One region of the Stenotrophomonas riyadhensis genome, then DNA from elsewhere that is predicted to be linked to it. Evidence: predicted binding sites of a transcription regulator. Region 1 holds the regulator's gene; each other region holds the start of a gene.
What was found. The regulator FliA, encoded in region 1, starts transcription of late flagellar genes. The targets are predictions, from matches to a motif close to TAAAGTTTNNCNNNCNNNGGCCGATAA.

Region 1 (3,269 bases):
CAGCGGGCACGGTGACGGCCACGGGCGCGGCGGCACCGCCGCCATGCACGTCGAACTGGGCGATCAGGTCCGGCGGTGCATAGCCCGGTTCTGTGCCGGAAGACACGGCATCCAGCATCGACTGCAGGTAATCCAGCGATTGCTGGGCGGCATCGAAGTGGTGGGCCTGCAGCACGGCCTGGCCGGCACGCGCGGCGCCCAGCGCTTCTTCAGCGGCGTGGCACAGCTCGACCATGGCAGTGACGCCGAGGAAGCCAGCACCGCCCTTGAGCGTGTGGTAGCCGCGGAACACCGCGTTGAGCTGATCGCTGTCCTGCGGTGCCTGCTCCAGCGACACCAGCTGTTCGCCGAGGCGATCCAGGATCTCCTGCGCCTCGATGATGAAATCGGCAGTGATGTCGTCGGATACCGCGCTCATGCTTACAGCCCCAGATCCGACAACAGGTCGTCGGCGTCGTTCTGCGAGACCGCGTGGCGGTCCAGTCCCTTCAGTGCCGGCCCGGCCAGTTCCGGGTCGGTGCGATGCTGTTCCGGCGGCAGGCCGAGCGCGCCGAAACCTTCATGCACGCGGCGGACGATGCCGACCACGCGGCGGATGATCTGGCCGGTCAGGTCCTGGTAGCTCTGGGTCAGGGCGATCTCGGTGAGGTTGTGGCGGATGCGATCGAGCTGCGCGTCCTGGCCCGGCTGCAGGCCTTCGGCGCGCAGCTGTTCGGTCAGGCTGCGGCATTCTTCGGCCAGGTCCAGGGTGCGGTGCGTGGCCTGTTCGGTCATCGCCACCACGTGGTCCAGGCGCGCGCAGGCATCGTCCAGTTCGCCGGCTTCGCTGGGTACGGTCGGCAGTTCACCCAGCGCCTGTCCCAGTTCGCGGGCCAGCCGCGAAAGGCCGCTCATCATCGGCTGCGTGCGCAGCGCGACCAGTCCGTCGATGCGCTGCCGCCAGGCGGCCTCATCACCGGACTCCAGCGCGTCCAGGGCTTCCTGCAGGCGCAGGGCGAGGGCGTTCTTGTCGACCGTGGTATCCATCAGGCGCTGGCCGCCAGGCGTTCGAAGATCTTGCCGAGCTTCTCTTCCAGCGTCTGTGCAGTGAACGGCTTGATGATGTAGCCGTTCACACCGCTCTGGGCGGCTTCGATGATCTGCTCGCGCTTGGCTTCCGCGGTGACCATCAGCACTGGCAGGGTCTTCAGCTTGGCATCGGCGCGGATCGCCTTGAGCAGCTCGATGCCGGTCATCACCGGCATGTTCCAGTCGGTGACCACGAAATCGAACGGCTGGCTCTGCAGCAGCGACAGCGCAGCATGCCCGTCCTCGGCTTCGGCGGTATTGGTGAAGCCCAGATCGCCCAGCAGGTTCTTGACGATTCGACGCATGGTCGAGAAGTCGTCGACGATCAGGATGCGCATGTTCTTGTTCAAAGCAGAATTCCTTTGTTGTTCATTCCGGGTGGCCGGGGGCAGCCACCTCGGGCATGTTCATTCTTCCAGGCCGGCGTCTGCCGCCTCGAAAATCTTCAGTCGACCACGCAGGCGCAGCACGGCCTGGCCGTGGATCTGGCAGACCCGCGACTCGCTCACGCCGAGCACCGCGCCGATCTCCTTCAGGTTCAGTTCCTGCTCGTAGTAGAGCGAAAGCACCAGCTTTTCGCGCTCGGGCAGGTGGCCAATGGCCTTGCCCAGTTCGCGACCGAATTCGCCCCGCTCCAGCACCTGCTGCGGGGTCGGTCCGCCCTGGGCGACGGTGTCCAGCTCGCCCTGGTCCTCGATGCGCGATTCCAGGCTCAGCACCTGGCCGCGCGCAGCGTCTTCCATCAGTCGCAGGTATTCGGGCAGCGGCATCTCCATCGCAGCGGCCACTTCGGTGGCGCTGGCGGCGCGGCCACTGCTCTGTTCCAGGCGGCGGATTGTGGCGGCGGCATCACGAGCACGGCGGTGCACGGAACGCGGCACCCAGTCACCACGGCGGATCTCATCGATCATCGAACCGCGGATGCGGATCGAGGCGTAGGTCTCGAACGAAGCACCCTGGTCGGCGTCATAGCTGCGCGAGGCCTCGATCAGCCCCATCATGCCGGCCTGGATCAGATCGTCGACTTCGACGCTGGCAGGCAGGCGTGCGGCGAGGTGGTGGGCGATGCGCCGCACCAGGTCCGAGTGCAGGGCGATGACCTCGTTGGCTGCCGAGCGCTGCACTTCCCTGTATTGGGCTGCGCCTTTCATGCCGCCACCCCGCGCTGCTTGAGGATGCGTTCGAGGAAGAATTCAACGCCGCCACGCGGTTCGGTCGGCGCCTGCCAGCGTGCGGTGCGGCGCGCGATCTCGGTGATCGCAAGCGCGGCGGGGCTGGACGGATAGGCCTTCACCACCGGCTGCTGGCGCTGCACCGACAGGCGCAGCCAGTCATCCTGCGGCACACAGCCCAGGTAGTTCAGCGACACATCGGCGAGGAACTTCTCGCAGACACGGGTCAGCTTCTCGTACAGCACGCGGCCCTCGTTCGGGTCGCGCACCATGTTGGCCACCACCTGGATACGGTCCACGCCGCGCTCGCGCGACAACACCTTGATCAGCGCATACGCGTCGGTGATCGAGGCCGGCTCGTCACAGACCACCACCACGGTGTCCTGCGCGGCCTGGCAGAAGGTCAGTACGCCGTCGGTGATGCCGGCGGCGGTGTCCACCACCATGATGTCCAGTTCGCGCTCCAGCTCGGAGAACACGTTGACCAGGCCAACGTGCTCGGCCGGGGCGAGCTCGGCCATGTGGCGGCGGCCGGACGCGGCCGGGACCACCAACACGCCGTTCGGGCCTTCGACGATGACGTCTTCCAGCGAGCAGCGGCCGGCGACCAGGTCGGCCAACGTAAAGGTGGGGTTCAGCCCCAGGATCACGTCGATGTTGGCCAGGCCGAGGTCGGCGTCCAGCAGCAGCGTGCGCTTGCCCATGCCGGCCAACGCCACGGCCAGGTTGGCCGAGACGTTGGTCTTGCCCACGCCGCCCTTGCCGCCGGTCACGGCGATGGTGCGCACAGGGCCGAGCGGCTCGCTGCGGGTGGCCGACAGCGGGAAGGTCTTGGTCAGCTTGGCGTACTCACGCGACGGCATGGTTCAACTCCGGGTTGCAGGGCATATCGGCCGCTCGGCGCAAATCTTCAAGGCGAAGTACAAGATTGGCTGCACTGGCCCGGTGCAGGTCCTCCGGGACGTCCTGGCCATCGGTCACCCAGGTGATCGGCAGGGCATGGTCCACGGCCACCGACAGGGCGTTGCC
Region 2 (3,269 bases), 2.0 Mb from region 1:
GCGAACGTGAAGTGGCAATCCTGCGCCTGCTGGCCGGGGGCTACAGCAACAAGGAGATCGCGCGCAGCCTGTTCCTGGCCGAGGGCACGGTGAAGAACTACGTGTCCGCCATACTCGACAAGCTGGGCACCCGCGATCGCACCCGTGCAGTGCTGAAGGCGATTACCCTGCGCATCATCTGAGTGGACGTGGCAAGGAATGTCAGTGAACCCGATCCTGCATGTGGAAATCCCGGCCAGTGACCTGGACCGGGCCATCACGTTCTACCAGCGATGGCTGCAGGTTGCGGTGGACGAACCCATCGTGCTGCACGACTGCCGGATGGCCTATCTACCGTTTTCCGATGAGGCCGCCGGTGCCAGCATTGCTCTGGTGCACGGCGCGGACTATCTGCCCTCCGAGCAGGGCACGCGCATCTATATCGGTGTCGATGACCTGGATGCCAGCCTCGAGCGTGCGCTGCAGGCCGGGGCCGAGCTGCGCTTCGGCCCGGCCGATGCCGGCGACTGGCGCGTGGCCGAGATCCGCGACAGCGAAGGCAACCGGATTGCATTGCAGGCGCGCGCGGTTCTGTAGAGCCGAGCCGATGCTCGGCTGCTGTTGACCCAGCTGCCAACGCTCAGCCGAGCATCGGCTCGGCTCTACACCGTCGCGGCGCGTGAGCGCTGCAGCCAGTCGTTGATCGCGGGATCCAGCCGCGGGTCGTCCGGAAGCTGGATGCCGAAGCGCTGCTCCAGCACGTCGCGCACGTCTCCGACGTCATGCAGCGGGCGCTTGTCCGGCGCCTGCCCGAGGCGATACTCGGTGTAGTTGCCGCTGCCGATGGTGCGGCGCCAGTCCGGGCCGGTCAGCGATGCGCGCAGCTGGCCGGGGAAACTGGAGTCGGGATGGGTGCACACGTACCAGTTGCCCACCACGTTGTCGATCGGCGCCGGCGCCTGCAGATCGAAGCGGTACATCGCCCGCCAGCCCTCGCTGGATTCGGCCGACAGCACGAAATCACCACCGTCTTCCAACCGCTGCAACAGGTAGCGTTCGTGCGGCGTGGCCTGCGGCTGCGGGTCATGCAGGCGCAGCGGTACGGTCGGGGTCAGGCTGCCGAAACCGGCGTCCACCAGCCAGTCATCACCGTCCACGTGCACGCGCAGCAGCAGGTGGGTACGCGCCGTCAGCTGGCCGTCCTGGGCGGCCAGCAGCACGCGCGCGCTCAACGGTTGCGCATCGAAGCCCAGCGCCTGCAGCAGCGCCAGCAGGCCGCCGTTGAGCTCGAAGCAGTAACCGCCACGGCGGTCGTCAAGCAGCTTGCGCTGCACGCTGTCCAGGTCGATCGGTACCGCATCGCGCAGCAGGCAGCTGAGGGTCTCGAACGGCAGCAGCGCGTTGTGGCGCTGCTGCAGCAGGGTCAGGCCGGCCAGCGTCAGCGGCGGCGGCGCATCCAGCTGCAGGCGCTGCAGGTAGCGGGGAACATCGAGCGTCGTCATGGGGGCACCGGGCGGGGAAGGGAGGTCCACTGTGCTCCCCCAACCGGGGTTGAGGTCAAGCACCGTGCTGGTGTCATCGCCCCGTCGCGTGTGCCGGGTACAAAGGCGGCGTCCGCCAGCAGTCGGTGCGACTGAACCAAAAAAACCCCTAAAGTTGCTCCATATCCAGCCGATACAGGTGCGTCCTTCCGCCTGGAGTCTGTCATGTCGGCCGTTGTTCCCCACCTCCGGTCCCTGCGCACGCGTCTTGCCACGTTGCGTTCGGTGTCCCCCGGCCTGCTGCTGTGGCTGCAACCACACCGGCTCAGCGTAGCCAACAAGCTCAAGGCGACCCTGTGGGTCTGTGGCCTGGGGCTGGTGGCGATCGCCGCCGTCCACGCCTGGACTGGACATGGCAGTGCGCAGGCCGCACGCACCCAGGCCAGCTACCAGCGCGGTAGTGACCTGGCCGCCAGCCTGGCCACCCGCGTGGCGGAAGCGCGTCGCCTGCAGACCCAGTATGCACGCAGTTTCGATGATGCTGACCGCAGCCAGCTGCTGGCCATGCAGAAGGCGCTGCAGGCCGACCTGCAGGCGCTGCGCGCGATGCCGATGGATGCCGGCCGGCGCAAGGCGCTGCAGGCGCTGACCGAAGCCGCCGACGCCTTCTCGCAGGGCGTGGCGGCCCTGTTCGAACGGGTCGACGAGATGGGCCGCGGTGAGGCCGGCCTCGCTGCGCAACTGCAACAGGCTGCAGACACGCTGCAGGCGCAGGTGGATGCGCAGCAGCGGCCCGCGCTGGCGCTGTCCCTGCAGAAGATGCGCCGCCAGGAGGCGTTGCTGCTGCTGGATGGTGACTCCGTCCATGCCGACCGCGCCAGCGAGGAGAAGCTGCCGTTCGATCTCGCGCTGGCGGGCCTGTCCACCGACGTGCAGGATGCCCTGCGCAGCGGAATGGAGGGCTACCAGGTTGCCCTGCTGGGTTACACCGCGGCCCGCGTCGGCCTGGATGTGGAGGCGCAGTCGCTGCTGGATACCGCTGCCGGCGTGGCACCGGCGCTGGCCGCCTTCCAGCAGGCCCAGGTGGCGGCGCTGGCCAGGGCGCAGGCGCGCCAGCAGGCCGGCGCACGCACCATGAGCGTGCTGTTCGTACTGACCCTGCTGCTGGTCGCTGGCGTGCTGATCACCAGCCTGGTGCTGGTGCTGCGCGCGGTGCGCCAGCCGATCCAGGACACCCTGCGCTTCGCCAGCGATATCGCCGACGACCGCTTGGACACGACGTTGCGTGTGTACAACGCCAACGATGAGATCGGTCAGCTTGCCCAGCGCCTGGTCGACATGCAGCAGCGCCTGCGCGCGCGCATCGAGACCGAACGTGCTGTGGCGCGCGGCAACACCCGCGTGCGCCAGGCGCTGGACAGTGCGCAGACCGGGCTGATGGTGGTCGATGCCGAAGGCCAGGTGGCCTATGCCAACCCGGCGCTGCTGCTGCAGCTGGAACGCCAGGGCGATGAGCTGGTGGGCAGCGATGCAGTAGGCCTGCATCCGGCGCTGGCCAGCCTGGCTGGCGTGCGACAACGCGAAGAACGCGAGATCGGCCATTCCGGTGTGCGCTATCAGCTGGTTGCCAATCCCATTGTCGACGAGGGGCATTTCCTCGGCGTGGCGGTGGAGTGGCGCAGCCGTGCGCTGGAAACCCTGCTGGAAACCGAAGTGGCGGCCCTGGTCGACGCGGCCGCGCACGGTGACCTGCACGGGCGCATCGCGCTGGAGGGCAAGCAGGGCTTCGTACGTACATTGTCCACCAGC
Region 3 (3,269 bases), 840 kb from region 1:
CGCCCCGGGGCTTCCTGCAGGTCCGCACTGGCCACCACCACGCGGTTGCGGCCGCTGCGCTTGGCCTCGTACATCGCGGCGTCGGCACGTGCCATCAGCCGCTCGTAGTCCGGATGGCCATCGTGGCCGGCCACGCCGATGCTGGCGGTCAGTGCCAGCACCTGGCCGTTGGCCAGTGCCACCGGCGACTGCGCGATCTGCCTGCGCAGGCTTTCGGCGATGACCTGTGCCTGCGATTCGCTGGCGGCGACCAGCACCACCACGAACTCTTCGCCGCCATAGCGGAACAGGTAGTCGCTGCCGCGCGTGAGCTGGCCGAGCAGGCCGGCGACGTGCTGCAACGCGCGGTCGCCGGCATCGTGGCCATGGCCATCGTTGATCGCCTTGAAATGATCCAGGTCGAGCAGCAGCAGCGAAAAGGGCGTCTGGTTGCGCGTGGCCAGCTCGATCTCGCGACGCAGCACTGTTGGCAGGAATCGGCGGTTGAGCAGGTTGGTCAAGGCATCGCTGCCGGCGTCGAGTTCGCCGATGCGTTCGAACAGCAGGGTCATCAGGGTCCGGATGGCAGCCAGGTCGTCACGGATGGCGGGCAACACCGCCAGGCGCTGTGCAGCATCGCTGTCTGCGCGCTGCAGGTTGCCATCGATGCGCGCCATCAGCTGGCCGACCTGTTGGGTCTCGCTGCTTTCGCCGAAGCTGGGGATGCCCTTGTGGGTGAACCACAGGCCGAATTCCGAGGTGGCGAGGCTGGCGCTGTCACTGCCCTGCACATGGCCGGCCAACGCGTAGAGCAGGGCGTTTTCCCAGTCCAGCAGCAATGCGCGCTGGCGCTCGCGTTCGGTGCTGACGTTCTGCACCAGCGAGAACAGGCGGTAGGCCGCATCGGCTCGGGTCGAGCGTTCGCGCGCATGGGTGTAGGCCAGGGTCATGCCTTCCATGGCGATGTCCATGATCGCGCTGAGGCAGTCGATGGCGGCGAATGCGGTGTCGCTGTCCGGCGCATCGTCGCGCAGGCGCACGAACAGTTCGTGCTTGAGCACGCGTGCGCCACGGGTGACCAGGTCGACAGGAATGCCGACCCGGGCGTGGACATCGCCGATCACCCGCTGTGAGGCGACGGTGGTGACGATACCGGCGGCATCGGTGGTCAACAGTTGCACCAGCCAGCGTTGCATGGCCGGTTGCAGGCGCAGCTTGACCTGCTCGTGGGACAGGAAGCGGCGTGCCCGCCCATCCTGCAGCAGCACTTCATAGAAGCGCTGGGCCAGCGCGGGCGGGGCATCGATGGCAGCGGCGCGCAGCAGCGCGGTGGCGGCAGGGCCGGCCTGCAGCAGACACTGCTGCCAGGCCTCGGCCAGCGGCTGGCTGGCATCGTCCAATTGGGGTGGTTCCACGTCGATCTCTGACTGCGTACGGCAAACCACGGGTATCGGCCGCGGCGGCATACGGTTGATGGCGGGTTAGCCGGCCAGTTTACGCGCGGTGCAGGGTTGCACGGTGCGCAAACCACATCGGCGCCGCTGCGGCAATGAGTGAACGCATTTGAGAATCAATCGCATTGATGGGAGAATGCGCGCACGGAACGGGCTGCAGGTGCCTGCTGCAGGACTGCTCCGCCTCCCCCTCGTCGTTGCCTCAAGCCCTTTGCCAGAGGCCCCGTAGCCCTGCCAGAAGGTCCTGATCATGTCCCCTGCCGTTGTCCTTTCGCCGCGCCCGCTGGCGCTTGCCGTTGCCGCCCTGCTGGCCGGCAGCGCTCTGACCGCCCACGCCGAAACCGACGCCACCGATATCGACACGGTGCACGTCACCGCCTCGCAGATCGCGCGCCAGGCCCTGGGTACCTCGACCATCACCGCAGAGGACATCGCCAGGCGCCCGCCGGCCAACGACATCGCCGAGCTGCTGCGGACCATGCCCGGCGTCAACCTGACCGGCAACAGTGCCTCGGGCCAGTACGGCAACAACCGCCAGATCGATCTGCGTGGCATGGGCCCGGAAAACACCCTGATCCTGGTCGACGGCAAGCGCATCGGTGCGCGTGATGCCGTGCGCATGGGCCGCAGCGGTGAGCGCAATACCCGCGGCGATACCAACTGGGTGCCGGCGGAAATGATCGAGCGCATCGAAGTGCTGCGTGGCCCTGCAGCGGCACGTTATGGCTCGGGTGCTTCCGGTGGCGTGGTCAACATCATCACCAAGCGCCCGACCGGCGACCTGACCGGCGCGGTCGACCTGTATGGCCTGGTGCCCGAGCACAGCGCCGAAGGCGGCAGCGAGCGCGTTGGCCTGCAGCTGAGCGGTCCGATGACCGACACGTTGTCGTTCCGCCTGTACGGCAATCTCAACAAGACCGACGCGGACTCGCTGGAGCTCAACCGCCAGTACGCTACCACTCCCAACGCGGTGCCGCCGGCCGGTCGTGAGGGCGTCAAGAACCGCGATGTCAACGCGCTGCTGCGCTGGGACGTGACAGCCGATCAGGTGGTCGAATTCGAAGCCGGCACCAGCCGCCAGGGCAACATCTACGCCGGCGACCGCGCGGTCAGCACCACCGGCACGTCGACCGGGATCGATCTGGCCGCCCTGGCCGACGACAAGGCGGAGACCAACCGCATGTACCGCAACACCGGCGCGATCACCCATCGTGGCCGCTGGGGCGACGTGACCTCGCGGGTAACGGCTGCAGTGGAGGCGGTGAACAACTCACGCATCAACGAAGGCCTGGCCGGTGGCCCGGAGGGCAGCTTCAACGGCACCGACTGGTCGACCTCGCGCCTGCGCAACTACCAGCTGGACGGCGAAGTCAGTTTCCCGACCACGCTGGGTGGTGCCGAGAACATCTGGACGCTGGGCTTTGAATACCTGGACAGCCGCCTGACCGACCCGTACTCGATGAGCCAGTCCAGCAGCAGCGGCGGCGGCATCCCGGGGCTGTCGGCCGATCGCGCACGCGGCAAGTCCGACGCGCAGACCACCGCCGTGTTCGTGGAAGACAACATCTACCTGGGCGAGCGCTGGATCGTCACCCCGGGCCTGCGCTTCGACCACCACAGCCAGTTCGGCAACAACACCAGCCCCAGCCTCAACGCGCAGTTCCGCATCAACAGCGACTGGGTGGTGAAGGGCGGTATCGCCCGTGCATTCAAGGCGCCGAACCTGTACCAGTCGAATCCGGACTACCTGTACTACACCCGGGGCAATGGTTGCCCGAATGCACTGCCGAGCCTGGGCGCCGGCTGCTACATGCGCGGCAACTCGGACCTGAAGGC

Region 2: SriyCCGPB3_RS19240 (methyl-accepting chemotaxis protein) is a predicted target of FliA. The motif match lies at 1,631-1,657, and genes of this name have one in related genera.
Region 3: SriyCCGPB3_RS06175 (GGDEF domain-containing protein) is a predicted target of FliA. The motif match lies at 1,427-1,453, and genes of this name have one in related genera.

The regions. Positions count from the first base shown of each region.
Region 1 covers NZ_CP155568.1:2,154,021-2,157,289, forward strand. The annotation lists gene SriyCCGPB3_RS10130 (chemotaxis protein CheA) at 1-418, opposite strand, end outside; gene SriyCCGPB3_RS10135 (protein phosphatase CheZ) at 421-1,026, opposite strand; gene cheY (chemotaxis response regulator CheY) at 1,026-1,418, opposite strand; gene SriyCCGPB3_RS10145 (RNA polymerase sigma factor FliA) at 1,476-2,219, opposite strand; gene SriyCCGPB3_RS10150 (MinD/ParA family ATP-binding protein) at 2,216-3,103, opposite strand; gene flhF (flagellar biosynthesis protein FlhF) at 3,090-3,269, opposite strand, start outside.
Region 2 covers NZ_CP155568.1:4,173,749-4,177,017, reverse strand. The annotation lists gene SriyCCGPB3_RS19255 (response regulator transcription factor) at 1-182, shown strand, start outside; gene SriyCCGPB3_RS19250 (VOC family protein) at 205-576, shown strand; gene SriyCCGPB3_RS19245 (arylamine N-acetyltransferase family protein) at 642-1,481, opposite strand; gene SriyCCGPB3_RS19240 (methyl-accepting chemotaxis protein) at 1,686-3,269, shown strand, end outside.
Region 3 covers NZ_CP155568.1:1,313,969-1,317,237, forward strand. The annotation lists gene SriyCCGPB3_RS06175 (GGDEF domain-containing protein) at 1-1,394, opposite strand, end outside; gene SriyCCGPB3_RS06180 (TonB-dependent siderophore receptor) at 1,684-3,269, shown strand, end outside.